Regions from separate parts of the Angustibacter sp. McL0619 genome, predicted to be linked through region 1. Evidence: predicted binding sites of a transcription regulator. Region 1 holds the regulator's gene; each other region holds the start of a gene.
What was found. Region 1 encodes LexA, which represses DNA repair genes until DNA is damaged. Its sites were predicted from a motif close to TCGAACANNTGTTCGA; they were not measured.

Region 1 (9,505 bases):
TTGACCGTCTTGCTGATCGCACCGGACAGGAACGGCTGTGCCGCAGCCATCATGCGAACGTGACCCATCGGGGCGATGGACCGCGCGCCCATCGCGCAGTCGAACACCTCGTAGTGCTCGGGCTTGAGACCGGGCGCGTCGATGACGTGGCCGTTCTCGGCGATGAACTCGACGATCGCCTCGATCGTCTCGGTCGTGTAGCCGAGCTTCTTCAGAGCTCGCGGGATCGTCAGGTTGACAATCTGCATGGAGCCGCCGCCGACGAGCTTCTTGAACTTGACGAGCGAGAAGTCCGGCTCGATGCCGGTGGTGTCGCAGTCCATCATGAAGCCGATGGTCCCGGTCGGAGCGAGCACCGAGGCCTGCGCGTTGCGGTAGCCGTTCTTCTCGCCCAGCTTGACCACGTCGTCCCAGGCCTTGGTGGCCAGGCGCTGCACGTCCTTGTCCAACGTCGTCAGGGTGCGGATGGCGTCGTTCGCGGCTGCGTGCTTACGCATGACCCGCTTGTGCGCGTCAGCGTTGCGGGCGTAGCCCTCGTACGGACCTACGACCGCGGCCAGCTCGGCGGAGCGCTTGTACGCGGTGCCGGTCATCAGCGAGGTGATGGCGGCGGCGAGCGCACGGCCGCCGTCGCTGTCGTACCCCAGCCCGGAGGCCATCAGCAGCGCGCCCAGGTTGGCGTAGCCGATGCCCAGCTGGCGGTACTTGCGCGTCGTGTCGCCGATCGGCTCGGTCGGGAAGTCCGCAAAGCAGATCGAGATGTCCATCGCGGTGATGACCAGCTCGACGGCCTTGGCGAAGGTCGCGCCGTCGAACGTGTCGTCGTCCTTGAGGAACTTGAGCAGGTTCAGCGAAGCGAGGTTGCAGGAGGAGTTGTCCAGGCTCATGTACTCCGAGCAGGGGTTGGACGCAGTGATCCGGCCGGTCTCGGGGTTGGTGTGCCAGTCGTTGATGGTGTCGTCGTACTGGATGCCCGGGTCCGCGCAGGCCCACGCGGCCTGGGCGATCTTGGTGAACAGCCCCGCGGCATCGACGGTGTCGATGACCCGGCCGTCGGTGCGCGCCTTCAGGCCGAACTCGCCCTTGGCCTCGACCGCACGCATGAACTCGTCGGTGACGCGCACCGAGTTGTTCGCGTTCTGGTACTGCACGCTGGTGATGTCGTGGCCGCCGAGGTCCATGTCGAACCCGGCGTCGCGCAGGACGCGGATCTTGTCCTCCTCGCGCGCCTTGGTCTCGACGAACTCCTCGATGTCGGGGTGGTCCACGTCCAGCACGACCATCTTGGCCGCGCGACGGGTGGCGCCACCGGACTTGATGGTGCCGGCGCTCGCGTCCGCACCACGCATGAAGCTGACCGGGCCGGAGGCCGTGCCGCCCGAGGAACGCAACAGTTCCTTGCTCGAACGGATCCGGGAGAGGTTGAGGCCGGCACCGGAGCCGCCCTTGAAGATCAGCCCCTCTTCGCGGTACCAGTTCAGGATCGAGTCCATCGAGTCGTCGACGGCGAGGATGAAGCAGGCGCTGACCTGCTGCGGCGACGAGGTGCCGACGTTGAACCAGACCGGGGAGTTGAAGCTGAACACCTGGTGCAGCAGCGTCCAGGTGAGCTCGTGCTCGAAGATCTCGGCGTCCTCCGCGGTGGAGAAGTAGCCGTGCTCCTTGCCCGCCTTGACGTAGGTGAGGACGACGCGGTCGATGAGCTGGCGCAGACTCTGCTCACGCTGCTCACTGCCGACGGCACCGCGGAAGTACTTGGTGGTGACGATCGTCGACGCGTTCACCGACCAGAAGTCGGGGAACTCGACCCCGCGCTGCTCGAAGATGGTCTCGCCCGTCTTCCAGTTTTGCTGGACGACGTCGCGACGCTCCCACGTCACCTCGTCGTACGGGTGCGTACCGGGAGTCGTGAAGATGCGCTGCACACTCACGCCCTTGCCCTGCTCCTTGCGACGGGAGCTTCCTCGAGCGCCGCTCGTGGTCTCTGTCATGTGTCCTCGTCCCCTTGCCCTGTCTGTGTCAACGCCCCTGGCGTGACCCGTATTGCCTGCTGAAGTCTGTTACTGCTGTGAACCGTGTGACTCGTGTGGTGCTGTTCGGAGCGAGTCGCTCCGAGGAAGCTCGAGTGGTGACCGCCGGTGGCGTCGGCTTCCCCTCCGCCGCCACCGGCGGTGTCTATGTGGCGCGCCCCGGCCCAGGGACGTCGGCGCCGTCGGCACGCTCGCCCGGCTCGACGCCCATGGCGTCACGCTCGGCGCGCAGCAGGACGATGGCCGACTCGAAGTCCTCCAGCGAGTCGAACGCCTGGTAGACGCTGGCGAACCGCAGGTAGGCCACCTCGTCGAGCTCGCGCAGCGGGCCCAGAATGGCCAGCCCGACCTCGTGCGCCTCGATCTCGGCGCAGCCCGTCGCACGGACCGCCTCCTCGACGCGCTGGGCGATCATCGCCAGGTCGTCCTCGCCGACCGGCCGGCCCTGGCACGCCTTGCGCACGCCGGAGAGCACCTTCGCGCGGCTGAACGGCTCGGTCACCCCAGAGCGCTTCACCACCGACAGGCTCGCCGTCTCGACCGTCGTGAACCGGCGCCCGCAGTCGGGGCACTGGCGACGGCGCCGGATCGAGGATCCGTCGTCGGTGGCCCGGGAGTCCACGACACGCGAGTCGGTGTGGCGGCAGAACGGACAGTGCACGGCCGCCTCCTCTCAACGGGTCGTCAACGGATCGTCCGTCTCACCCAGCACCGACAGCCGAAGGGGCGCCCGAGTTGGGCCGGAACCCCCGGTTTCTAAGGTGCGGATCTCGTCTGTTGTGGACGGATCTGTGGATCACCTGGGGAGAACCTGTGGGCGACGGACCACAACCTGTGGACGAGTCACATCGGTGTAACTACTAGATGTTGGGGTAGACGCTAGACCGCAATCCAAGGACGCGCAAGGACCGCCACCCGATTGGTGTCCGTGTCGCAACACCGCGTGCTCCCCGGGGCGACCCACACCTGGATCGACCACATCCGCCACACCAGCACCAGCGCCTCGCGGCTGAACCGTAGACGCGTCACGCGCTCGACAGTTGGAGCGACGGCTCAGGAAGCCGGGACAGCGATCCGCTGGCCGGCCTGAACGAGGGCGGAGGGCAGTGCGTTGAGCTCGAGGATCCGCTGGACCGTGTCACGGCGGTCGACGGAAGGCGCGACCTCACCCGCGATCGCCCAGAGGGTCTCGCCCGGCGCGACCGTCACGTACCGGGTCGGCACCGGTGCCGAGTCGGTGCCGGCCAGGCCGACCCCGCCGACGAACAACGAGGCGACGATCGCTGCGGACGCCAGCATCCCGGTGATCACCAGTCGGCCGCGGCGAGTGAGCCGCAGAGCGGCCGTGGGGGCCGGGGCGACCTGCGAGCGGGCGCCCCATTTCGAACCGACCGGGCGGGCAGGCCGAGCCGCGGGCGCGCGGTGCCGCATGGACGGCGGAGCGGAGATGGTGATCGCGGTCATGGCTGGCCTCCGGGGAAGAAGAGGATCGAACGGTTGTTCGATCGAACGCCTGTACGATTTCTAGCACCGGGACTCGTCGTTGTCGAGTCCTGGCCGAACACTCGTTCGACTCATCCGTCTCATCCGTGCTCAGGAACACCACATCAGAGACCACCGACAACGGCCGCCCGAGCACCCAGGACCGGCAACACGTTCGAACAGATGTTTGAATCGAGCCCGTCCAGGCCCTACGGTGATCGCACCGCCCCGACCAGGAGGAACGCGATGGCCACGCTCGGACGACCGCCCGCCGATGTGCACGAGATGCCCGAGCGCGACTCCGGCGACGGCCTCACCGCGCGTCAGCGTCGGGTGCTCGAGACCATCCGGGACAGCGTCGAGAGGCGCGGCTATCCGCCCAGCATGCGGGAGATCGGCGAGGCGGCCGGGCTGGCCAGTCCGAGCAGCGTCTCGCACCAGCTCGCCGCGCTCGAGCGCAAGGGCTTCCTGCGCCGCGACCCGCACCGGCCCCGAGCCATCGAGGTCATGTCGCCGGACGGTCCGTCGGCCGCGTCCGCACAACCGGCCGCGGCTCCACTGGACGACCCGACCGGCTCGGGCGACGCCCGGCCCACGCCGTCCTACGTCCCGGTGGTCGGCCGGATCGCGGCTGGCGGTCCGATCCTGGCGGAGGAGGCCGTGGAGGACGTCTTCCCACTCCCCCGCCAGCTCGTCGGCGAGGGGCAGCTGTTCCTGCTCAAGGTGGTCGGCGACTCCATGGTCGACGCCGCGATCTGCGACGGCGACTGGGTCGTGGTCCGGCAGCAGCAGACCGCCGAGAACGGCGACATCGTCGCCGCGATGCTCGACGGGGAGGCGACGGTGAAAACCTTCAGGCGCCGCGACGGGCACATCTGGCTGATGCCGCACAACCCCGCCTACGAGCCCATCCCCGGGGACGAGGCGACCGTGCTCGGCCGCGTCCAGGCGGTCCTACGCCGGATCTGAAGGCCGACGCCGCCTAGCGGCGAGCGGTTGGCGCCTGAGCCTGCGGCTAACCGACGATGGCCAGACCGGCGATGCTGTGCCTCGCGATGGCTGACCGAACGCACTCCGACGGCCTGACGACGGACACCACGGCCGGCCGGGCGGCTCGGCGAAGCTCGAGGAGCAGCCAGACGCCGGGCAACCCGAAGCTCGTCACGTGCTCGGCGAGCACCTGCACCGGACGACCGGAGGTCCCGGCGACGTCGGACTCGAGGTCAGCCACGAGCTCGCGGACCTCAGCGTGCAGCTCGTTTCCGATGGCGCCGTGCAGCACGACCAAAGCACCTGCTTCGTGGTCGATCAGCAGGCTGACCGAGCCCATCTCGTCGTCGAATGACGGGGGGTCTTGGATCTCCAGCGACATGGCAGCCTTCCAGAGCGGCTCCCACGACCGGCGGGGAACGGCTTCATGAACGGCTCGCCACACAGCTGGACGAGACGGGCGTCACCCTAGCAACGACGCGGACCCCGCCAGCACAAGTGCGTCGCCGACGCGCGCGACGTCCCCGTCGTCGTTCCACAGGTGGAAGGCGATCCGGACCAGACCGGCCCGGCCGGCGACGGTGCAACCGGCCAGTCCCAGCTGCTGCGCGATGGCGCCGTCCGCGTCGGGTAGCGACAGCACTGGCCGATCCTGCGCCGGCATTCCCAGCCGGGCACGCAGCCGGTCGGCGAGCCGAGAACCGTGCGCCCGCTCCGCAGGCGTGAGCGAGGTGAAGAGCTCCAGGGACGGCACTGTCCCGACCCACGACAGCCACGCCGGCGAGACGTCGAACCGGCGCGCATCGGGGGCCAGGTCCATGTCCGGGCCGTAGCAGGAGCCCCAAACCGAGTCCCCCGCGTACCAACCGGCGTTCACCGGTCGGATCTGCTCCAGCAGTCCGGGCCGGATCGTGGCGAAGGCCGATCCCCTGGGCGCGCAGAGCCACTTGTAGGCGGAGCAGACGGTGACGTCGAACTGCGAGGCGTCGATGTCCATCCAGCCCGCCGCCTGGGTCGTGTCGCAGAACGTGAGCGCGCCGACCCGGCGGGCCGCCTCGACGACGGCGGTGGCGTCCACCACCTGGCCGTCGGCCGACTGGGCCAGCGAGAAGGCCACGACGTCGCACCCGGCGGCAACCGCCTCGGGCAGCTGCTCCAACGGCACGTGCTGCACGCTCACCGAGCGATCGGCCTGGACCAGGAACGGGAAGACCATCGAGCTGAAGTCGCCGTCCACGCAGATCACGCGGCTGCCGGGCGGCAGGCTGGCGGCCAGGGTGCCGGCCGTCACCGACACCTGCGACCCGACCGCGACCCAGGAAGATGGCACGCCGACCAGCTGGGCATACAGCTCGCGAGCCCGGTTGACCACGGTGTCGTAGCCGACCGCGCAGGCGTACCCGCGCTGCCAGGCGTCGACCGCGTCGCGCACCGCGTCCGCGGTGGCCCGCGGCGGCAGCCCCAGGGTGGCCGCGTTCAGGTAGCCCGGAGCAGCGTCGAACGCTGGGTGCCGCACGGCAGGAGCTGACGTGTCCGTGGCGAGGGATGGCGCGACAGCGGGTTGCGTACTCATCCACCCAGGGTGACGGGACCGTGGAAATAGCACAACGACCGGCTCTGTCCGGTTTCGATAACCTGACGTTATGCTTGGCCGCATGATCGACGTGAACGCACTGCGCGTCGTGCGGGCCATCGGCGACGAGGGCGGCTTCACCGCGGCCGCCAACGCGCTCGGCTACAGCCAGCCCGCGGTCAGCCAGCTCGTCCGCCGGCTCGAGCAGCGGATCGGCACGCCGTTGGTCGAGCGGCACGGCCGGTCCGTCCGGCTGACCGAGGCCGGGCAGGTGCTGGCCCGGCACGCGGTCACCGTGCAGGCCGCGCTGGATACCGCGGACGAGGAGATCGCCGCCATCACCGGCCTTCGAGCCGGTCGAGTGCGCGTGATGGCCTTCCCGTCGTCCTCGGCCTCGGTGGTGCCGCGTGCGCTGGCCGACCTGCGCGCCCGCCATCCCGGCCTGCAGGTGACCTTCAGCGAGGGCGAACCGCCGCAGTCCCTGGCCGCCCTGCGCTCGGGTGAGTGTGATGTCGCCGTGGCCTTCACCTACCCCGGCACGGGTGCGGGCCGCGACGTGGACGACCTCGCCGGACTGCTCACCGTGCCGCTGCTGGACGACGAGCTGCACGTCGTCCTGCCCGCCGACCACCCGCTCGCCGACCAGCGGCGGATCGGGCTCGACCAGCTGCGCGACCAGCCGTGGATCGCCGGCTGCCCGCGCTGTCGCGGACACCTGATGTCGCTGGCCGAACGGGACGGCTTCACCCCGCGGGTCGAGTTCGAGACCGACGACTACGTGGCCGTGATGGGCCTGGTGGCCGAGGGACTCGGGGTGGCCCTGGTGCCCGGGCTGGTGCTGCGCACGACGACGCACCAGGCGGTCGTGACCCGGCCGCTGCACCCGACCTCGCTGCGGTCGGTGCTCGCGGTGACGACGTCCGACCTGCGCCGGGTGCCGGCCGTGGATGCGTTGATCACCTCGCTGCAGAGCGCCTCGCGCTGACCGCTGCCCTACCGTGACTCGCATGCCGGACCAGCTACCCGCCGTGCTGCTCCAGGTCTGGGGGGTCGAGCGGGCCAAAGTGCCCTCGGCCATGCTGCGGATGGCCAGCACGCGCCGGCTGCTCAGGCAGGCTCCCGGCCTGCGCTTCCGCAAGCTGCTCGGCACCGGCAGCGGCCGCTCCTTCACCGTGCGGGACGCCGACCCACGGCACTGGGCCTTGCTCACCGTCTGGGACGACGACGCGCCCGCCGCGCGCTTCCTGGACGGCCACCCGGCACTCGACTCCTGGGCCGCGGTCAGCCGCGAGCGCCTCGACGTGCACCTGCGTCCGCTCGCCTCACGCGGCCGGTGGTCCGGTACCGAGCCTTTCGGGAACCCGTTGCCCGGCAAGACCTTCGGGCCGGTGGCCGCCATCACCCGGGCCAGGATCCGGCCGCGCAAGGCGCTCACCTTCTGGCGCGCCGTGCCGCCGGTCTCGCTGGACCTTCGCCAGACTCCGGGCCTGCAGCTGGCGATCGGGATCGGTGAGGCACCGGTCGGGCTGCAGGGCACCTTCAGCCTGTGGGACGACGCGCAGTCCCTGAACGACTTCGCCCACCGCCGCCGTCCGCACGTCGAGGCGATCCGCCGGACCGAGCAGGAACGCTGGTACGTCGAGGAGCTGTTCGCGCGTTTCGCGGTGACGACGGTCCGGGGCAGCTATCACGGCCGCTCGTTCGAGATCGACCGAGGCGCTCGCCCGGACGCAGACCGACCGAGCCCCTAGACTCGCCCATCGTGACGGTCCGTACCCGAACGCGCCGCGGCGCAGGCCCGGTCCGCAGCACGACCCACTCGCGGACCCGCCGGCTGTGCGCCGTGCTGGCGGCGGCCACTGTGCTGGCCCAGATCGCCTACCCGCTCACCGACGACACCGACGCGCTACGTCGGCTGACCATTGCGACGGTGCTGCTGTTCGCCACCACCTCGGTGCTGCATGCGGCGGCCACCCGCGGAGTCGGCTGGGCGGCCGGCCTGTTCGTCGTCGCCGGCGGTCTCGGTCTGGCTGCGGAGGCCGTCGGCGTGCGCACCGGATTCCCGTTCGGGCACTACAGCTACACCGGCTCGCTGGGACCGGAGGTGCTGGACGTCCCGGTCGTCGTGCCGCTGGCCTGGGTGATGATGGCCTACCCCTGCCTTCTGCTCGGGCGGCGGCTGTCCCGAGCCGGCGCCAGGCGCCGCCGGCGAGCGACGCCGTCCTCGCTGGTCGTCGTCCTAACCGGCGGGCTCGCGCTGGCCAGCTGGGACCTCTTCCTCGATCCGCAGATGGTGGCCGCCGGGTACTGGACGTGGGCCGACCCGACTCCCGCCCTGCCTGGCATCCCCGGCATCCCGCTGACGAACTTCGCCGGGTGGGTGCTGGTGGCCCTGGTCATGATGGCCGTCCTGGAGGCCGTGCTCCCGCCGGGCAAGGACGGCGCCGAAGGTGTTCCCGGGGCGCTTCTGGCCTGGACCTGGGCGGGCTCCACGCTGGGCAACGCGGTGTTCTTCGACCGTCCCGGCGTGGCGATCTGGGGTGGCGTGGCGATGGGGATCTTCGTGGTGCCCTACCTGTACCTGTGGTGGGACGGGCGACCATGAGCCTGCGCGGCATCGCCCGCGCGCTCACCTGGTCGACCTCTGCGGTGGCCGTGGCGCTGACCGCGCACACCGCGTGGAACGTGCGGAACCTTCGCCGTCCACCGTCCCCGCCGCAGCCGCCGGGTGAGTGGGTGTCCGTGCTGCTGCCGGTGCGCGACGAGGCGCACCGGGTCAAACCGACGATGCAGGCCCTGCTCGCCGCTCTGGACCGCTGCGCGGGCCGGGCCGAGCTCGTGGTGCTGGACGACGGGTCCAGCGACGGCACCCCCGCGGTGGTGCGCGCAGTGGCCGAGCATGACCCACGGGTCCGGCTGGTCGCGGGCGAGCCGTTGCCGCCGGGGTGGCTCGGCAAGCCGTGGGCGTGCCATCAGCTGGCCGGGCAGGCCAACCACGCCAGCACCGTGCTGGTCTTCGTGGACGCCGACGTGCGGGTGACGCCGGACGCCGTCGCCGCCACGGTCGGGCAGCTGCGCGACAGCGGGCTCGACCTGGTCAGCCCCTATCCACGCCAGGTGGCGGGCACGGTGGCCGAGCGGCTCGTGCAGCCACTGCTGCAGTGGTCCTTCCTGACCACCCTGCCGCTGGCGGTCGCCGAGCGGTCCGAACGGCCTGCCCTCTCGGCCGCCAACGGTCAGCTGCTCGCCGTCGACCGCGGCGCCTACGAGCGCGCGGGTGGGCACGCGGGCGTGCGGGCCGACGTCCTGGACGACCTCGCGCTCGTGCGATCGGTCAAGCTCGCCGGCGGCCGCGGCGGCGTCACCGACGGCACGGAGCTGGCGACCTGTCGGATGTACGACGGGTGGGCGGACCTGCGGGACGGGTACG
Region 2 (9,505 bases), 860 kb from region 1:
CAGTCCGTGACCCGTGGATCCGTCTGGCGGGGCAGGCCGGCAGGCCGTTGCGGGGGCGGATCCGGGTCCACCAGGCTGGCCGGGCGGACGCTGCCGGCGCCGAACCGGGCGCTGGCCTGGTCGACCGCTCGCTCGGCGTCCCGCCAGCCGAAGGGCTTGTCGTCCAACGCGAGCTGGCGCTGCTGCTGGTCAGCCGGCTGCAGCCCCTCGACCCGGACGCCGACCAGCCGGATGCGGCTGCGTTGCAGACCGAGCGCCTCGTACAGCGCGATCGCGGTGGCGTACACCTCACGGGCGACGTCGGTCGACTGCGGCAGGGTGCGGGCCCGGGTGATCGTGGTGAAGTCGGCGAACCGGACCTTGATCGAGACGGTGCGGCCGACCTGCCCGGCGGACCGCAGCCTGGCCGCGGTGCGCTCGGCGAGACGGAGCAGCTCGCGGCGGATCACCAGCGGGTCGTCGACGTCGTGCGAGAACGTCTCCTCGTTGCCGATGCTGCGCTCGCTCTGCGCGGGGACCACCGTGCGCGGGTCACGCCCCCAGGACAGTTCGAACAGCTGGGAGCCGACCGCCTGGCCGAGCGCGCGGCGAAGGGTGTCCACCGGTGTGTGCGCGATGTCTGCCACGGTGCGCAACCCGAAGCGGTGCAGCGTCTCCTCGGTCTTCTCCCCCACGCCCCAGAGCGCGGCGACCGGCAGCGGGTGCAGCACCTGCAGCGTCTGGTCGCGCGGGACGACGAACAGGCCGTCGGGCTTGGCCAGGCCGGAGGCCAGCTTGGCGACGAACTTCGTCGAGGCCACGCCGACCGAGCAGGCCACGCCCTGCTCGTCGTGCACGCGGTCCCGGATGTGCTGGGCGATCTCGGTGGGCCGCCCGAGCCGGCGGATCGACCCGGCCACGTCCAGGAACGCCTCGTCCAGCGACAGCGGCTCCACCAACGGCGTGACGTCGGCGAACACGGCCATCACCCCGTCCGACACGGTCGAGTACCGGCGGTGGTCCGGCTCGATCACGGTGGCCCGCGGGCAGAGCCGGCGGGCCCGGGACATCGGCATCGCGGCGTGCACCCCGAACGTGCGGGCCTCGTAGGTGGCCGACAGCACGACGCCACGGGAGCCGGAGCCGCCGATGATGACCGGCGTGCCGACCAGGTCGGGACGCTCGAGCAGCGACACGGAGGCGTAGAACGCGTCCATGTCGGCGTGCAGGATGGTGCACCCGGTGTCGTCGGCGTCCTTCGGTCGGTGCGCCGCGGTGATCTGACGCCGGCTCATGCCGTCGCCTCGGCCCGCGGGTAACCGGTCACTGGGTGCTCACCGCGGTTCGCGGACCGCCACGACGTGCAGCTGCGCGGCCAGCGACGCGAGCTCGGGGTGGTCCGGATGGTCACCGGCGCGCTGCTCGAGCTCGAGCAGCGCGGCCCGGGCGTCCTCGCCGTCCACCAGAGCCTCGGGGACCAGGTCGCTGAACAGCCGCACGCCGTGCACCAGCCCGGGTTCGCGGCGGGTGGACAGCCCGGCCGCCTCGGCGAGAGCGACGATGCTCGAGGCGTCGAAGCGGCGCGGCAGCGGGTCGGCCTGCCCCCAGCGGCCGTCCGGAGCGTCCAGTGCGTGCGCGGCCTCCGCGAACCGGCCGGCGAGGGCTCGGGCCAGCACGACCGCGAGCCGCTGGGCGACCAGCAGGCTGGCGACGCCACCGCCGCGGAGCACCTGCGAGATCGCGTCGAGCGCCTCGGCCGGCTCGTCGACGTACTCCAGCACCCCGTGGCAGCAGACCAGGTCGACGCCGCCGGGCTGGACGACCTGGGCGAGCTGGGCCGCGTCGGCCTGGACGCCCTGGATCCGCCCGACCACGCCGGCCTCCTCGGCGCGCCTGGCCAGCGCCGCGAGCGCGTCGGGGCTGGGGTCGACGACGGTGACGTGGTGGCCCAGGGACGCCAGCGGGACGGCGAGTCCGCCGGTGCCACCGCCGACGTCCAGCACCACGAGCGGGCGGCTCGGGTCGTCGCCCTGGAGGGTCCGCGCGGTACGCGAGACGACCTCCCAGACTGCGGCGGTGCGGGGGGCGCTGGCGACGTCGCCACGGCGAGCCCGGCGGGGCGCGTCGGCGGATGGTGCGGCCACCGGTGGCCTCCTCGAGGTCGTCGGACCCGGGCTCGGTGCGCGCGGGAACCGCGGTTCCCGCGGTCATCGCCCAGCCTAGTGAGGTGCGCCGCGCTCACCGGCCCGAACTCCCCGGGCTGGAGTGCCACAGCTTGCGCGGGGCGGACTTGACGTCCTCGCCCGGCGGCTTGACGTCCGCGTAGGGCGACTGCTTGAAGCCGCTGGCATGCACCAGGACCCGGCGGTGGCGCTGCCCCGCGCCCATGCCGCCGGCCTTGGCCGCCGGCTCGTCGACCTGCGGCGGCACCATGACCGGCCGGGTCGAGCGGCTCGCCGCTGCTGCCACGGTCGCTTCGGCCGTGTACTCGACGAGCACCTCCTCGCGGTCGTCCGGGACCGCCTGGGCGTGCGCCAGGACGTCGGCGGCGTCCAGCGCGGCGTGCACGGCGGGCAGCCCACCTCTCGTCCACGCCTCCCACAGCGGCGGCAGCTGCCACGCCCCCGTCGCCCGCAGCGAGACCCCACGCGGGCCGGTACGTCGCAGCACTCCACGCACCACGAGCAGCCACGAGTGGAAGACCGTTGCGGCGTAAGGGCCCTGGACGTCCTCGAAGAAGGTGGCGTCCACCGGGCCGGTGGAGTCGTCCAGGGTGAGGAAGACGACCCGCCGCCCGGAGCGGATCGGCGGGGTCTGGGTGGCGACCTTCACCCCGGCCACCAGCAGCTCGGCCTGGTTTCGCTGGTCGAGCAGGTCCTTGCTGCGGGTGACGCCGAGCGCGTCGAGCATCGGGGCGTAGGCGTCGACGATGTGCGCGCTGGCATCCAGGCCGAGCACCTCGAGCTCGGCGTGCACGCGTTCAGTCATGGTCATCTCCGGCAGCCCGGTCGGCCGAGTGGTGTCCGGCGCGTCGCCGAGGTCGAGCGCGAGCTGCACGGGCTGCTCCGCGGCCGGGACTGCGGGGGCCGCGGCCTGCGACTGGGCCGCGGCCAGGGCCCGCACGTCGTCCGGGCTCTGCGGGCCACGGGCCCCCTTGGCCACCCGGGCCGCGGCCCGCTGCCTGCCCAGGCCGGTGCCGCGGGTGGTGGCACGCGTCCAGCGGTCCAGCTCGACCACCTGGAGCATCAGGTCGCGACGGGTCACCTGCCCTCGCCGGCGTACCGGCAGGCGCGCGGCCAGGCCGCCCAGGCCGTACAGGCTGTCGAACGCCCCGGCGACGACGAGCCGCTCGACGACCGGGCGGCTCGCCCTGGCCCGATGCCAGAAGTCGGCGAGCGAGGCGTACGGCCGCCCGGCGACGATGCGCTCGACCTCGGCGTCGGTGATCCCCTTGACGTCGGCGAGCGAGAGCCGGATGCCGTAGTCGCGCCCGTCCGGTAGGTCCGGGTGCGGGCGCGGGCGCGGGCCGTCGTCCGGGTGCTGCGGACCGGCGTCCAGCTGGTCCAGGATGGCCGGCGGTGGCTCGTCCCACGGGGCGAGGCGCTCGACCCGGTAGGTGTTGTCGCTGGCGTTGACATCCAGCCCCAGGACGGCAATGCCGAGACTGCGCGCGTCGTCCAGGATCAGCCGCTTGGGATACATGCCGGGGTCGTGGGTCAGCACCCCGGCCAGGAAGGCGGCCGGGTGGTGGGCCTTGAGCCAGGCCGACTGGTAGGTCGGCAGCGCGAACGCCGCGGCGTGCGCCTTGCAGAAGCCGAAGGACGCGAATGCCTTGAGCACCAACCAAATCCGCTCGACGTCGGCCGCGGTGTAGCCGCGCGCACGAGCTGCGGGGCGCCACCAGGCCTCGACCTCCAGCTGGCCGGCCGGCGAACCCATCGCCCGGCGCACCTCGTCCGCCTCGGCGAGGCTGACCCCGGTGGTGACCGCCACGATCTGCAGCACCTGCTCGTGGAAGACGACCACGCCGCCGGTGTCCTCCAGCACCGGGCGCAGCGAGGGGTGCAGGTACTCCGGGTCGCGCCAGCCGTGCCTGGCCTGCAGGAAGGGGGTCACCATGTCCGACTTCACCGGGCCGGGACGGAACAGCGAGATGTCTATGACGATGTCGTCGAACGTCTCGGGCCCGAACTTGCCGACCAGCTCACGCTGCCCGGGCGACTCGATCTGGAAGCAGCCCAGCGTGTGCGTCGAGCGGATCAGCCGGAAGGTCGCCTCGTCGTCCAGCGGGACGTCCGACCGGTCGTCGAGGTCGACCTGCACTCCGTCCACCCGGATGATCTCGTCGACGGCGTGCGCCATCGCCGACTGCATCCGGATGCCCAGCACGTCGAGCTTGAGCAGTCCCATGGCCTCGACGTCGTCCTTGTCGAACTGGCTCATCGGGAACCCCAGCCAGCTCGCCTCGACCGGGGTGCGGTCCAGCAGCGTGATGTCGGACAGCACGACGCCGCACGGGTGCAGGGCGATGTGCCGGGGCAGCGCGTCGAGCCGCTCGACGTGCTCGAAGAGCAGGTCGAGCCGCTGGTGACCGAGGCCGCTGGTCCGCAGCTCGGGCAGCTCGGCGATCGCGGTGCGGGCGTTGCGCGCCCTGATGTGCGGGAACGACTTGGCGATGGCGTCGACCTCGACGGGCGGCAGCCCGAGGGCGGCACCGACGTCCCGGACGGCGTGCCGCACCCGGTAGGTGTCCATCATCGACACGCAGGTGACCCGCTCGCCGCCGAACCGTTGCAGGATCTGCTCGTAGACCTCGGTGCGCCGGGCCGACTCGACGTCGATGTCGATGTCCGGCAGCTGGGCGCGCAACGGCGAGCAGAACCGCTCCATCAGCAGACCGTGCTCGATCGGGTCGACACCGCTGATCCCGAGCAGGTAGTTGACCAGGCTGCCTGCCCCTGACCCGCGAGCCGCGACCCGCACGCCCATGCCCCGGATCAGGTCGCAGACCGCGGCGACGGTGAGGAAGTAGCTCTGGTAGCCGAGCTGGTCGATGACGTCGAGCTCGGCGGCGAGGCGTTGCCCCACCTCGCCCAACCGACGCTGCGGTGCACCCGGGTAGCGTCCGGCGACCGATGCGTGGACCCGCTCGCGCAGCACTGCGCTCGGGCTCTGGCCCGCGGACAGGCCGAGCACCGCGGGCTCAGGCAGGTGCACCGACCCGATGCCGAGGTCGGCTCTCGGGTCGAGCTCGCACCGCCCGGCCAGCGCGGCCGTGTCGGCCAGCAGCCGACGCACCTCGTCGTGGGCCAGGTGGCTGCCACCGCCGAGGGTCGCCACGACCTGCTCGGCGGTACGCGTCATGGTGGCGCCGTCGGCCAGGTAGCCCTGGGCGGTCACCCGGTCGAGGTGACGCACGTCGAGCGTGACCAGCCGCCGGGTGGCATCCAGGACGTCGGCGGTGGCGGCCCCGTCGGGGGTGGCATAGCGGACCGCGTTGGTCAGCACGGCGGGCAGGCCGGCTGCCCTGGCCAGCGCCAGCATCCGCCCGGCGTGCTGCACGCTGAGCGGGCCGTTCGGCGGCCCGTGGTGACAGACCACCTCGATCGCCAACGACCCCTCGGGCAGCACCTCGCGCCACCGGGACAGCACGGCGCGGGCCAGGTCCGGACGCCGGGCCAGCACCGCCCGACCGACCTCGCTGGACGGGCCGAGCAGCACCGTGAGCGCTGCCCCATCGGACGTCGGCGTACTCGCGTGGCGGGCGAGCATCGCCAGGTCGGTGACCGGCGTCCCCCGCTCGCCGCCCAGCGCGGCGCTGGCCAGGTGCGCCGCGGAGGTCAGCCGGCACAACGCCGCCCACCCCGCACCGGCACCCGCCGGTGCGGCCGGGCCGTGGGCGAGCACCGTGACCCGAGGACGGTAGGGATCCACCAGGGCCCCACCGCGCACAGGCGTCCGCCCGTTTCCGGCGGCCCGCGCCGCGGCCGACGGATCGGCCCAGCCCGGCAGCCCGTCGACCAGACCGGTGGGTGCCGTCGCCAGATCCACCCCGAGCAGCGGGGCGATGCCGGCGCGCTGACAGGCCAGGACGAACTTGACCGCGCCGTACAGCCCGTCGCGGTCGGTGAGAGCGAGTGCGCTCATCCGCTGCTCGACCGCACGGTCCACCAGGACCTGCGGCGAGGAGGCGCCGTGCCGTAGCGAGTACCCCGAGGCCACGTGCAGGTGGACGAAGTCGCTGGTCATCCCGACAACGGCAGCGGGAGCGTCCCGCTGGAGATCGAAGCGGCCCCCACGGGCAGCACCGCGTGACGCGGTAGACCGAGCACGCCTTCGACCACTGCGAGGAAGGCCTCGCCGTCGCGGACCAGGTCATCCGCCTCCCGGCTGCTCACGGCGTCCTCCCGGCCGGCCTCGACCGCGGCTCGACGGGTCGCCCCGGCGTCGAAGAAGCTGGCCCACTCCCCCAGCTCGGGCGCCACTGTGGGCAGCACCTCCCACACGCTGCGCGGCCGCCCGTACCGCTGCGGACGCCCACGCACCGACAGCACGGCGGCCGCAGCCCGCAGCGCAGCCAGGTGGGCCGCGACGTAGCGCTCGCCGGCCGAGGTGGCGCTGAGGGCCATCACCAGGCTGTCCCTGGCTCGGTCGACCAGGTCGAGGCTGCCGGGTGGGACGCGCGCAGGGCCGGGTGTGGTCACGAGATCCTCCTGCCAGCTCGATGGTCGATGGGGTGCGCCTCAGTCGTCGACGCCGGTCAGCCGCCAACCGGTGACGGGCTCGGCAGACGGGTCGTGCACGAGGTCGTAGACCCCGACCGGGCTGGAACGCCCGGCCGCGGCCTCGACCCGCCAGACCTGTCGTTCTGCCGGCTCCAGGGATGCCCGGACCTCGCCCGGCGCGAGCGCCACCGCCCCCTGCGCGGTGGACCCCCCAGAGGTCTCGGCCCGCAGACCGAGCAACGCCGTGGCGGCCGCCTCTCGCCACCACACGCGCCGCTCGTACCAGTGCGCGAGCACGCCCCGGACGACGTACAGCCGGTCACGCCACACGAAGGCCACCGGCGCCGACAGGCCTACGGCGGCGCCCTCAGGATCCGCCACCTCGGCCGCGTTCGCCGTCCGCACCTCGATCGCCTCGTCGTACCGCCGCACAGCAACCACCTCCACCACGACTGATGCCCGCTGGTCGCGCTGCCGTGGGGAAGGAGGCAGAGCCGGACCGGCCAGATCCGGGTGGCGGCTTCCCCACCGCCACCCGGACCAGGCAGGTCCGGGCCCGTCACGGGGCCGGGGTCGAAGCGGCCGGAAGGACGGACCCTCCCCCGAGGCGACGGGGAGTACGCCTCGAGAGGATTCGAACAGGTGTTCGAACGACTACGAGACTACACCCGGGCTCGGACAGTCCGTCAACACCATCGAGCCACCCGCTCTTGACACCTCCCGCGACGTGCTTGAGGTTGCCCCGGGGTAGACCCCTAGCCTGCCGGACATGACCTCGAGCACCACCCCCGACGAGCTCCTGACCATCGGCGTGCTGGCCAGGCGCACCGGCCTGACCACGAAGGCGATCCGGCACTACCACCGGGTCGGCCTGCTGCACCCCGCGCACGTGGACCCGCAGACCGGCTACCGGTACTACACCCATCAGCAGCTCGACATCGCCCTGCTGGTGCATCGGCTGCGTGCAGTGGACGTCCCGTTGCAAGAGGTGCGCGAGTGCCTGAACAGCTCCGACCTCGACGCCGTGACTGCGACCTTGGTCCGGCACCGCCGACGCGTCGAGGCCCGCTCGATCCGCCTGCGCGGCGATCTGCACACCATCGACCACTACCTGAAGGAGACACCGGTGACCCAGACCAGCGGGCCCTCCCAGCCGCAACAGGCCACCCAACCGGCCCAGCCTGCCGATGTCCACCCGGACACCAGGCTGGACCACGACGTCGAGCGGCGACTTGCCGTCGCGCTCTTCAACGACACCTGGCGGCTGATGGAGAACGAGGCCCGCACCCCGGCCGACGACGACCGCATGCTGCACACCGCGCACGCGTCGCGGCACCACTGGGCCGGCGTCGGCACCCCGGTCAACCTGGCCCGCGGTGAGTGGCTGTGCTCGCGGGTCTACGCCGTCCTGGGTCGTGGCGAGCCGAGCCTCCACCACGCACAGCGCGAGCTGGACCTGTGCCGGGAGAACGCGATCGGCGACTGGGACCTGGCGTTCGCGTACGAGGCGCTGGCGCGTGCGCACGCCGTCAGCGGCGATGCGCTGGCCGCCCGGGCCGCCACCGAGCAGGCACTGGCGTGCGGCGAGGACATCGCCGACGACGAGGACCGCGCCATGCTGCTGGCCGACCTGGAGACCATCCCCGGGCAGCCGCGCTTCTGGTGAGGGCCGCGCCGGTGCGACTCACCTGCGCGACGGTAGTTCGCACCGGCACTACCCTTCCTCCATGGCGGACCTCACCGAGCACAACGCGGTCGCCCGGGTGACCCAGACCCTTGCGGGCCTGGGTGTCCAGGGGCAGGTGCGGGTGCTGGACGACGCCGCCCGGACCGCCCAGGCCGCCGCCGACGCGCTCGGGGTGGAGGTCTCGCAGATCGCCAACTCGCTGGTCTTCGTCTCGGTCCCGGCCGTCGCCGACCCAGACCAGGGACGACACGAGCTGGGCGTGCCGGGCGAGCCGCTGCTGATCATGACCTCCGGCGGCCACCGGGTCGACACGCACAAGGTGGCGGACCTGATCGGGGTCGCGGACCTGCAGCGGGCGACACCGGAGATCGTCCGTGCCGCAACGGGTTTCGCCATCGGCGGGGTCGCCCCGGTCGGGCACCTGACGCCGGTGCGCACCTTCATCGACATCGCGCTGTCGCGGTACGACGTGGTGTGGGCGGCCGCGGGCCACCCGCACACGGTGTTCCCGACGTCGTACGAGGAGCTGGTCCGGATCACCGGGGGCCAGCCGATCGAGGTAGGCTAGCCAGCTGGCCCACCGGGTCTGCGGCGGTGGGGCTTTGTCCGATTCGCCCCGGTGACGCCGCCCGCGTGGCCGCGTATGGTCGATTTGGGGCGGCCTGGAGCCGCGGGAGAACGAGCACCGGGCCGGGCGGTGATCTGTGGTGGTCGGCGTAGCGGGGGGCGCGCGCGACTACCCCTACGCGTTCCACATCGCCCTGGACGGGAACGGCCTGAACGGTCTCGAGGGCCGCGCGGGGGTCTGCCTGTTCCGGTACGACCCGGCCACCGGCGACCACGCTTACAAGATCACGTACTTCGGCGGCGTTGCCGGCGGGCACGCCCCCACGGTGGACCCCGCCCGCCGCCTGGGCTTCCTGGGCAACACCGGTCAGCACCTGTTGTTCTACGACCCGGCCACGCTGGACGAGGCGGACCGGGTGTCAACGCTGCGCTTCGCCGTCCCGGACACGACCATCAAGGGCAGCACGCACCTGGTCTGGCTGGACGACACCGAGTTCGTCACCGCGATCGGCGAGCACCTGTGGCGCTTCGACGTGAACCGGCTGAC
Region 3 (9,505 bases), 890 kb from region 1:
GAACCGGACCCGCTCGAGCCCACCGATCTCGCCGCAGGAGCGCAGCAGCTTGCCGAAGGCCAACCGGTCGCCGAACTCGACCCCGTAGGTGTTCACGTTCTGGCCGAGCAACGTCACCTCGAGGGCGCCCTCGGCGACCAGCGCCTCCACCTCGGCCAGGATCTCGCCGGGGCGGCGGTCCTTCTCCTTGCCGCGCAGGCTGGGCACGATGCAGAACGTGCAGGTGTTGTTGCAGCCCACGCTGATCGAGACCCAGCCGGCGTAGGCCGACTCACGCTTGGTCGGCAGCGTCGACGGGAACACCTCGAGCGACTCGAGGATCTCGACCTGCGCCTCCTGGTTGTGCCGGGCCCGGTCCAGCAGGGCGGGCAGTGACCCGATGTTGTGCGTGCCGAACACCACGTCGACCCACGGGGCGCGGCGGACGATCTCGCCACGGTCCTTCTGCGCCAGACAGCCACCGACAGCGATCTGCATACCTGGGTGCTGCTTCTTGGTGGGCGCGAGGTGGCCGAGGTTGCCGTAGAGCTTGTTGTCCGCGTTCTCGCGCACCGCGCAGGTGTTGAACACCACCACGTCGGGGGTGCTGCCCTGCTGCGCCGGGGCGTAGCCGGCGTCCTCCAGCAGGCCGGTGAGCCGTTCGGAGTCGTGCACGTTCATCTGGCAGCCGAACGTGCGCACCTCGTAGGTGCGGGCGTCGGCGGTCTGGGTGATCACTTCGTCCATGGCAACGTCCAGGGTACTTGCGTCGCTAGTGTCTGGCGGCATGACCGAACCGGACGCTGGGTCCGCTGCCCCCGCGCAGCCGGATCGTCGGCCGTTCGTGGTCCTGGAGCACGTCAACAAGCACTTCGGCGAGCTGCACGTCCTGCAGGACGTCGACCTGACCGTGGGCGAGGGCGAGGTCGTCGTCCTGATCGGCCCGTCGGGGTCGGGAAAGTCCACCCTGTGCCGGGCGATCAACCGGCTGGAGACGATCGAGTCCGGCACCATCACCCTGGACGGCGTGCCGCTGCCCGCCGAAGGCAGAGCCCTGGCCGGGCTGCGAGCGGACGTCGGCATGGTCTTCCAGTCGTTCAACCTGTTCGCGCACAAGACCATCTTGGAGAACGTCACCCTCGGCCCGATCAAGGTGCGCGGCATCAGCAAGGACGACGCGAGCGCACGGGCGCACGAGCTGCTGGAGCGAGTCGGCGTCCGAGCGCAGGCCGACAAGTACCCGGCCCAGCTGTCGGGCGGCCAGCAGCAGCGAGTGGCGATCGCCCGGGCACTCGCGATGGACCCCAAGGTGATGCTCTTCGACGAGCCGACCTCGGCACTGGACCCCGAGATGATCAACGAGGTGCTGGAGGTGATGACCAGCCTGGCCAGGTCCGGCATGACGATGCTCGTGGTCACCCACGAGATGGGATTCGCACGCCGGGCCGCGGACCGTGTCGTCTTCATGGCCGACGGCCGGATCCTCGAGCAGGCCACGCCGGAGCAGTTCTTCACCGCACCGACCACTGATCGGGCCCGAGACTTCCTTTCCAAGATCCTGCCGCACTGACCGGGCGGCGGTCAGCGCGCCGGTTCGTCCTCGTCCAGAGCCTGGCGGACCACGGACATGATCAGCCCAGAGGGGTAACCCTTGCGCGCCAACATGCCCACCAGTCTGGACATTCTCTTGTCTCGCTCGAGCCCACGGGTTGAGGCGATCCGACGTGCCACCAGGGTTCTCGCCGCGGCTGCTTCCGACTCGTCGTCCACCTGCTCGAGGGCGACGCGGGCGGTCTCGTCGTCCACGCCCTTGCGACGCAGCTCGTGCGCCAGCCCACGACGCCCCAAGCCCCTACCCGCCACCTGCGAGCGGACCAGCATCTCGGCGAAGGCGGCGTCGTCGATCAGTCCGACCTCTTCGAAGCGGTCGAGAACTCGTTCGGCGACGTCCTGCGGAGCCCCTCGCTGGGCGAGCTTGTCCGCCAGCTGCGAACGGCTGCGCGGCGCCATCGTCAGCTGCCGCAACACGATCGCCCTGGCCACCGACTCCGGATCGGCATCTGGCGTGTCGTCGGCGGAACCGCCCGGGGCGGGCTCGCTCGGCGATGCGAGCCGCCCTCCCCGGGCGCGGGCCGGACGTGACGTCGACACGGTGGTTAGAAGTCGACCTTGACCTCGGGCACGGCCACCTCAGCGGGTGCGTCGACCCGGGGCCCGATGCCGAGCTTCTCCTTGATCTTCTTCTCCAGCTCGTTACTCAGGTCGGGGTTGTCGCGCAGGAACGAGCGCGCGTTCTCCTTGCCCTGGCCGAGCTGATCGCCCTCGTAGGTGTACCAGGCACCGGACTTGCGGACGAAGCCCTGCTCCACGCCCATATCGATCAGGCCACCCTCGCGGGAGATGCCCTGGCCGTAGAGGATGTCGAACTCCGCCTGCTTGAACGGCGGGGCCATCTTGTTCTTGACCACCTTGCACCGGGTGCGGTTGCCGACCGGGTCGGTGCCGTCCTTGAGCGTCTCGATGCGACGGACGTCGAGCCGGACCGAGGCGTAGAACTTGAGTGCCTTGCCACCGGTCGTCGTCTCGGGCGAGCCGAACATGACACCGATCTTCTCGCGCAGCTGGTTGATGAAGATCGCCGTGGTCTTGGAGTTGCTCAGTGCGCCGGTGATCTTGCGTAGCGCCTGGGACATCAGCCGAGCCTGCAGACCCACGTGGCTGTCGCCCATCTCGCCCTCGATCTCGGCGCGGGGCACGAGCGCCGCGACGGAGTCGATGACGATGATGTCGAGCGCTCCGGAGCGGATGAGCATGTCGGCGATCTCGAGCGCCTGCTCACCTGTGTCGGGCTGGGAGACCAGCAGCGCGTCGGTGTCCACCCCCAGCTTCTGGGCGTACTCGGGGTCGAGCGCGTGCTCGGCGTCGATGAAGGCAGCGATCCCGCCGGCCTTCTGCGCGTTCGCGACGGCGTGCAGCGCGACGGTCGTCTTGCCCGAGGACTCCGGGCCGTAGATCTCGACCACCCGGCCGCGCGGCAGACCGCCGATGCCGAGGGCGATGTCGAGGGCCACCGAACCGGTGGGGATCACCTCGATCGGCGCACGGACTTCGTCGCCGAGGCGCATGACCGAGCCCTTGCCGAACTGTCGGTCGATCTGCGCGAGCGCCGTGTCGAGCGCCTTCTCGCGGTCTGCGGGAGCGGGCATGTTTCCACCTCGTGGTTCGGGTCGGGGCTGCCGACCGCTACGTCGTGTTGTCATCGACGGAGACGTTAGGCGGCCCCACCGACAACCGTCCCGAGCCGCCCTCGACCTGTGGATCGTGGGACTCACCCGAGCAACTGTGGACAACCCTACCGAACAGGTGTTCGATCCGGCGGAGGCTGTTCCGGCGTGTCGGATCGACGTAAGGTCGAGCCATGTGCCGCAGCATCAAGACCCTCCGTGAGCCGTACACCCACGACGTGAGCCACTCCGACATGCACGCCGCCGCCCTGCAGTACGTGCGCAAGATCAGCGGTTTCCGCGCCCCGGCGGCGCACAACGCGGCCGCGTTCGACGCCGCTGTGCGCGAGGTCGCCGAGGCGACCGAGCGCCTGCTGGACAGCCTGCAGGTCCGCGGCGCGGCCGCCAGCTGACCTGCGCCGCTTGCCGGCCGCTACTTCAGCAGCAGCGCGGCCAGCCGCCGACGGGTCACGGCCAGCCCCACCGCGCCCATCGCCAGCAGTGCCGCGACGTTGCCGAACAACGACCACGACACGTCACCCAGGCAGAGCGCCCGCTCGATCACCACGCCGTGGTAGAGCGGGGACAGCTCGACCAGCCAGCGCAACGCGGGCGGGTAGGCGTCGACCGGGAAGAACGTCCCGGACAGCAGGGTCAGCGGCACGAGCGCCATCTGGATGTAGTCGAAGTCCTGGAAGTTGCGGATCCACGTCGTGGCAGCCATGCCCACAGCGGAGAAGACGAAGCCGATCAGGGTGGCCGCCGGCAGGGCCAGCAGGGCCCACCAGCTGGTGGTCAGACCCATCGCCACCGAGATGAGCAGGAACCCGACCACGTAGCAGCCGGCTCGCATCAACGACCACAGCATCTCCCCGACCGCGATGTCACGCGGGCCGACCGGGGTCGCCAGCATCGCGTCGAACGTGTGCATGTACTTGAGCTTGAAGAACATGTTGTAGGTCGCGTCGAAGACCGCACCGTTCATCGCTGACATCGCGAGCATGGCCGGCGCCATGAACTGCGCATACGTGACGGTCTGTCCGTTCGCCAACGTCACGTCACCGATCAGCGCGCCGAGCCCGAGGCCGAGCGAGAACAGGTAGAACACCGGCTCGAGGAACCCGGTCAGGAACGCGACCCACTGCCGCCGGTAGGTGAGCACGTTGCGCTCGACCACGACGCCGGCCAGGGCGAGGGCGGCCATCAGACCACCATCCGGCGGCGCAGCGTGCGGTGGGCCAGGTACCCACCGACCACGACCCACAGCAGCAGGTAGGCCACGTGCACGAGGTCCGGCCAGAAGGACATCGTGCCCAGCGTCGCGTCGCGGGCGAGCGAGGACCCGTGCCATAGGGGGATCAGGAACGCGACCGGCTGCATCCAGGCCGGCAGCTGGTCGACGGGGAAGAAGGTCCCCGAGAACAGGAACATCGGCACCAGGCCCAGCCGGAAGACGAGGTTGAACGTCGTGTCCGTCTCGGCCCGCGAGGAGATAGCGAACATCGGGCCGGCGTAGGCCAGCGTGACCAGTGCCACCGCGACCAGCGCGAACACCCCAGTCCAGGAAGGAATGGCGCCCAGAACGGCGGCGACGACCAGGAAAACCACGCCGCTGAGCAGCGAGCGCAGCAGGATCGCGGTGAGGTTGCCGGCCACGATGTCCCAGACGCGGACCGGCGTGGCGAGCATCGCGTGGAACTGCCGACCCCACTTGATCGAGCCGAGCACGGGGTAGGACGCGTCGAACACCCCCATCTGCATCGCGGTCGCGACGAGCACCCCTGGCGCGATGAACTCTACGTAGGGCACACCGTCCAGGGCCGAGCTCCCACCGCTGTTGACCAGTGAGCCGAGGCCGTAGCCCATCGCCACCAGGTACAGCAGCGGGGAGAAGAAGCTGCCGAACAGCGTGCCGCGGAAGGTGCGCCGCATCAGCACCAGGAAGTACTCCAGCACCCGGATCACCGGGTGCGGGCCGGCGTCCACCGGCGCGGGAGCGGCCGAAGGTCGACTCAGGGACGTCGTGGCCATCAGTCCACCAGCGTCCGGCCGGTTAGCCGCAGGAAGACGTCCTCCAGGGTGCTGCGCCGAGCCAGCGACGACAGCGGCTGGATGCCCCGCTGGTGCACGGCCACGGTGGCCTGCTCACCGTCGTCCACATAGAGCAGCAGCCGGTCCGGGAGCACCTCGATCCGGTCGGCGACGCCGTCCAGCCGGTCGGCGTGCGGCGTGAGGTCGTCGTCGGCGAACCGGAGCTCGAGCACCTCGCGGGTGGACCACGCCTCGATCAGCGACCGCGGGGTGCCCTCGGCGACGATCCGGCCGGCGTCCATCACCACGAGCCGGTCGCAGAGCTGCTCCGCCTCGTCCATGTAGTGCGTAGTCAGCACGAGCGTGACGCCCTGCCGCTTGAGCCGGAACAGCCGGTCCCACAGCACGTGCCGGGCCTGCGGGTCCAACCCGGTGGTCGGCTCGTCCAGCAGCAGGATCTCGGGGCGGTTGATCAACGCCCGGGCGATCGTCAGCCGGCGCTTCATACCTCCGGACAGCGGCTCGACCATCGCGTCCGCACGCTCGGTCAGGTTCGCGAACTCCAGCAGCTCGTCGGCACGTCGTCGGCACTCGGCCCGGGACAGCCCGAAGTAGCGGCCGTAGATGAGTAGGTTGTCGCGCACGGTGAGCTCGCCGTCGAGCGAGTCCTGCTGAGGCACCACGCCGAGCCGAGCGCGAATCTGGGCGCCCTTCGAGCGAGGGTCCAGGCCCAGGATGCTGAGCTCGCCCCCGGTCGGTGGTGACACGCAGCCGATCATCCGCATCGTCGAGGACTTGCCGGCACCGTTCGGCCCGAGGAAGCCGAACGCCTCGCCGCGCTCGACCCGGACGTCGATGCCGTCGACGGCGGTGAACTCGCCGAACTGCTTGCGTAGCCCGCGCGCCTCGATCATGGGCGCACTTCGCCGGTCGTCGTCCACGCCTTCACCTGACTCGATCTGCTCGGCTGCGCTCTGGCTCGTCCTCTCACTCACCCGAGCGACCCTAACCACGGCCACCGACAGCCGCAGCGTGTTTTCCGCGGTGGCGCCGGTGACCAGGCCGCGTCACAGCCCGGTCACGGTCCAGCTCGCGCCGCGCGTCACCCACGATCCGCCGTCCGGCGTGCGTAGGCTCGATGCAACCGGTCGGTCGCGTCACGCGTGTGCAAGGCAGACGCAGACCACCTACGAGAACGGGGACCGCGAATGCTGGCTGGCCGGCAGGCTGCACGGCTGGAGGTCGGGTCGTCGGCCGTGCGCCGGGGCTCGATCGCCGCGACGACCATCACGCTGGCGCTCGCGCTCGGCGCCTGCGGCCCCACCGGCGAGGACGGAGCCGCCGGCCCGGCCGGGCAGCCGTCCGCCGGCACGAGGTCGTCCGCGACGACGTCCAGCTCTCCGTCCAGCACGAGCCCACCGTCCTTGCCGACTCCCACACCGACTCCCACGGCGACTCCCAGCTCGACGTCCGCACCGACGAGCAGCCCGACGGCTACCGCGACCGGGACGGCCGGGCCCGGCACCTCCCCCACGACCAGCGCCGCGCCGGTCACCGCCAAGACGATCCTGCGGCCCGGGATGGGCGGCCCGTACGTGCTGGCGGCCCAGAAACGGCTCAGCACGCTCGGCTACTGGCTCGGGTCAGCGGACGGCGAGTACGGCTCGAACACCAGCCAGGCCGTCATGGCGTTGCAGAAGGCGGCCGGCCTGGGCCGCGACGGCGTCCTCGGTCCGAAGACGAAGAGGGCCCTCGAGCAGGGTGTCCGACCGCATCCGAGGACGACGTCGGGCTCGGCCGTCGAGGTGGACAAGGACCGCCAGCTCGTCATGGTCGTGGTCGACGGGTCCCTGAAGTACGTGCTGAACACCTCCACCGGCAGCGGCCAGCCGTACACCTCGGACGGTCACGACTACGTCGCGACAACCCCCGAGGGCCGGTTCAGCGTGCAGCGGCAGATCGACGGGCTGCGGGTCAGCCGGCTCGGCGAGCTGTGGCGGCCCAAGTACTTCACCGGCGGGTACGCGCTGCACGGCTCGGCCAGCGTGCCCGGCTACCCGGCCTCGCACGGGTGCGTTCGGCTGTCGAACAGCGCGATCGACTTCCTCTGGTCGTCCGGGACGGCGCCGATCGGCCGCACCGTCTGGGTCTACTGAGGCCCGCGAGGCGGGCTCAGCGTGGGGCGCGCAGGTTGCGCCGACCCCACCGACGCTCCTGCGGTACGTCCATGGCCTCGCACATCGCGACCCAGACGTCGCGCGGCGGCACGTGATCGGCGAGCGCCTGCTCGGCGGTGCGACCACCGAGGGCGCCGACTACCTGGTCGCGTGCCACCGTCCGGGCGTACCCGGCACCGAACTCCTCGTCCATAAGCCGCCAGAACTCGCTGTGTCGCACGAGCGCCAGCATCGCACGGCGTCCGCTGTCGGCGGCGGGTGACACCATCATGGGCGTGCCCGACGTGCTGCAGCGTTTCTCCCCCGCCACCCGTGAGTGGTTCAGGGCTGCCTTCGCCGAGCCCACGGCCGCGCAGGTGGGCGCTTGGGACGCGATCAGCACCGGCCAGCACGCGCTGGTAGTGGCACCGACCGGCTCGGGCAAAACGCTGTCGGCGTTCCTGTGGGCGCTGGACCGGCTGGCCAGCGAGGCCGCGCCGGCCGAGCCGCTGCGCCGCTGCCGGGTGATCTACGTCAGTCCGCTGAAGGCGCTGGCGGTGGACGTCGAACGCAACCTGCGCGCGCCGCTGACCGGCATCGGCCACGCCGCCGCGAGGTTGGGCCAGCCGGTGCCGCAGGTCAGTGTCGGCGTGCGGTCCGGCGACACTCCGGCCAAGGAGCGACGCACGTTCGCTCGGACGCCCACCGACGTGCTGATCACGACGCCGGAGTCGTTGTTCCTGCTGCTGACGTCGCAGGCTCGCGAGGCGCTGGCTGGGGTGACGACCGTGATCCTCGACGAGGTGCACGCGGTGGCCGGCACCAAGCGCGGTGCGCACCTCGCCCTGAGCCTGGAGCGCCTGGACGCGCTGCTGCCTGAGCCGGCCCAACGCATCGGCCTGTCCGCCACGGTGCGTCCGGTCGACGAGGTGGCGCGCTACCTGGCCGGCGGGCGGCCGGTGACTGTCGTGCAACCGCCGTCCGACAAGGTGCTCGACCTGCGGGTCGTCGTCCCGGTGCCCGATCTGGGGGCGATCGGCGAGCCGACCGGCGACCTGGACGGCCCGGCCGCCGGCGATCCGGCGCGGACGTCGATCTGGCCGCACGTCGAGGAGCGGGTCGTCGACCTGGTCGCCGACCACTCCTCCACCCTGGTGTTCGCCAACTCCCGCCGGCTGGCCGAGCGGCTCACGGCCCGGCTCAACGAGGTGTGGCAGGAGCGGCTGGACGCCGCCGACCTCGCCGGCCCGGTCGACCGCCCTGAGCCGGACGCCGACCGCCCGGCACCGCGAACCCCCGCCCAGCTGATGGCGCAGGCCGGGTCCAGCGCCGGCGCGCCGCCCGTGCTGGCGCGGGCGCACCACGGCTCGGTCAGCAAGGAGCAGCGGGCCCTGATCGAGGAAGAACTCAAGGCGGGCCGGCTGCCCGCCGTGGTGGCCACCAGCTCGCTCGAGCTGGGGATCGACATGGGCGCCATCGACCTGGTGGTCCAGGTCGAGTCCCCGCCGAGCGTCGCGTCCGGGCTGCAACGCGTCGGCCGGGCCGGCCACCAGGTCGGCGCCGTCTCGCGCGGCGTGCTCTTCCCGAAGTTCCGCGGCGACCTGGTGCAGACGGCCGTGGTCGTCGAGCGCATGCGCAGCGGCGACATCGAGGCCCTGCGGCTGCCCGCCAACCCGCTCGACGTGCTGGCCCAGCAGGTGGTGGCGATGTGCGCCATGGACGACTGGGCGGTCGACGACCTGGCCGCCCTGGTCGGCCGCGCAGCGCCTTTCGCCACCCTCACCCGCGGCGTGCTTGATGCCGTGCTCGACATGCTCGCCGGGCGCTACCCGAGCGAGGAGTTCGCCGAACTGCGTCCGCGGCTCGTCTGGGACCGGCACACCGACCAGCTGACCGGCCGGCCCGGCGCCCAGCGCCTGGCCGTGACCAGCGGTGGCACGATCCCTGACCGCGGGTTGTTCGGGGTCTTCCTCGCAACCGGCGAGGGCCCCGGACGGCGAGTGGGTGAGCTCGACGAGGAGATGGTCTACGAGTCACGGGTCTCGGACGTCTTCACCCTCGGCTCGTCCTCCTGGCGGATCGAGGACATCACCCACGACCGGGTGCTCGTCACGC

Region 2: a site for LexA is predicted at 7,339-7,354, ahead of ACPPVT_RS08765 (DUF6504 family protein). Genes of this name have one in related genera too.
Region 3: a site for LexA is predicted at 3,335-3,350, ahead of recA (recombinase RecA). Genes of this name have one in related genera too.

The regions. Positions count from the first base shown of each region.
Region 1 is NZ_CP188257.1:2,749,236-2,758,740, forward strand. Features, by position in the region: gene ACPPVT_RS12685 (vitamin B12-dependent ribonucleotide reductase) at 1-1,991, opposite strand, end outside; gene nrdR (transcriptional regulator NrdR) at 2,176-2,691, opposite strand; gene ACPPVT_RS12695 (LysM peptidoglycan-binding domain-containing protein) at 3,084-3,494, opposite strand; gene lexA (transcriptional repressor LexA) at 3,696-4,481, shown strand; gene ACPPVT_RS12705 (hypothetical protein) at 4,528-4,884, opposite strand; gene ACPPVT_RS12710 (aminotransferase class V-fold PLP-dependent enzyme) at 4,966-6,075, opposite strand; gene ACPPVT_RS12715 (LysR family transcriptional regulator) at 6,158-7,060, shown strand; gene ACPPVT_RS12720 (monooxygenase) at 7,083-7,826, shown strand; gene ACPPVT_RS12725 (carotenoid biosynthesis protein) at 7,838-8,680, shown strand; gene ACPPVT_RS12730 (glycosyltransferase) at 8,677-9,505, shown strand, end outside.
Region 2 is NZ_CP188257.1:1,891,188-1,900,692, reverse strand. Features, by position in the region: gene ACPPVT_RS08785 (DNA polymerase IV) at 1-1,274, opposite strand, end outside; gene ACPPVT_RS08780 (methyltransferase domain-containing protein) at 1,314-2,123, opposite strand; gene ACPPVT_RS08775 (DNA polymerase III subunit alpha) at 2,218-6,228, opposite strand; gene ACPPVT_RS08770 (SAV_6107 family HEPN domain-containing protein) at 6,225-6,683, opposite strand; gene ACPPVT_RS08765 (DUF6504 family protein) at 6,723-7,136, opposite strand; gene ACPPVT_RS08760 (MerR family transcriptional regulator) at 7,474-8,370, shown strand; gene ACPPVT_RS08755 (YbaK/EbsC family protein) at 8,432-8,959, shown strand; gene ACPPVT_RS08750 (hypothetical protein) at 9,099-9,505, shown strand, end outside.
Region 3 is NZ_CP188257.1:1,856,353-1,865,857, reverse strand. Features, by position in the region: gene miaB (tRNA (N6-isopentenyl adenosine(37)-C2)-methylthiotransferase MiaB) at 1-726, opposite strand, end outside; gene ACPPVT_RS08630 (amino acid ABC transporter ATP-binding protein) at 767-1,549, shown strand; gene ACPPVT_RS08625 (regulatory protein RecX) at 1,561-2,130, opposite strand; gene recA (recombinase RecA) at 2,136-3,185, opposite strand; gene ACPPVT_RS08615 (DUF2277 family protein) at 3,398-3,616, shown strand; gene ACPPVT_RS08610 (ABC transporter permease) at 3,637-4,407, opposite strand; gene ACPPVT_RS08605 (ABC transporter permease) at 4,407-5,234, opposite strand; gene ACPPVT_RS08600 (ABC transporter ATP-binding protein) at 5,234-6,148, opposite strand; gene ACPPVT_RS08595 (L,D-transpeptidase family protein) at 6,443-7,390, shown strand; gene ACPPVT_RS08590 (DUF3046 domain-containing protein) at 7,407-7,631, opposite strand; gene ACPPVT_RS08585 (ATP-dependent helicase) at 7,681-9,505, shown strand, end outside.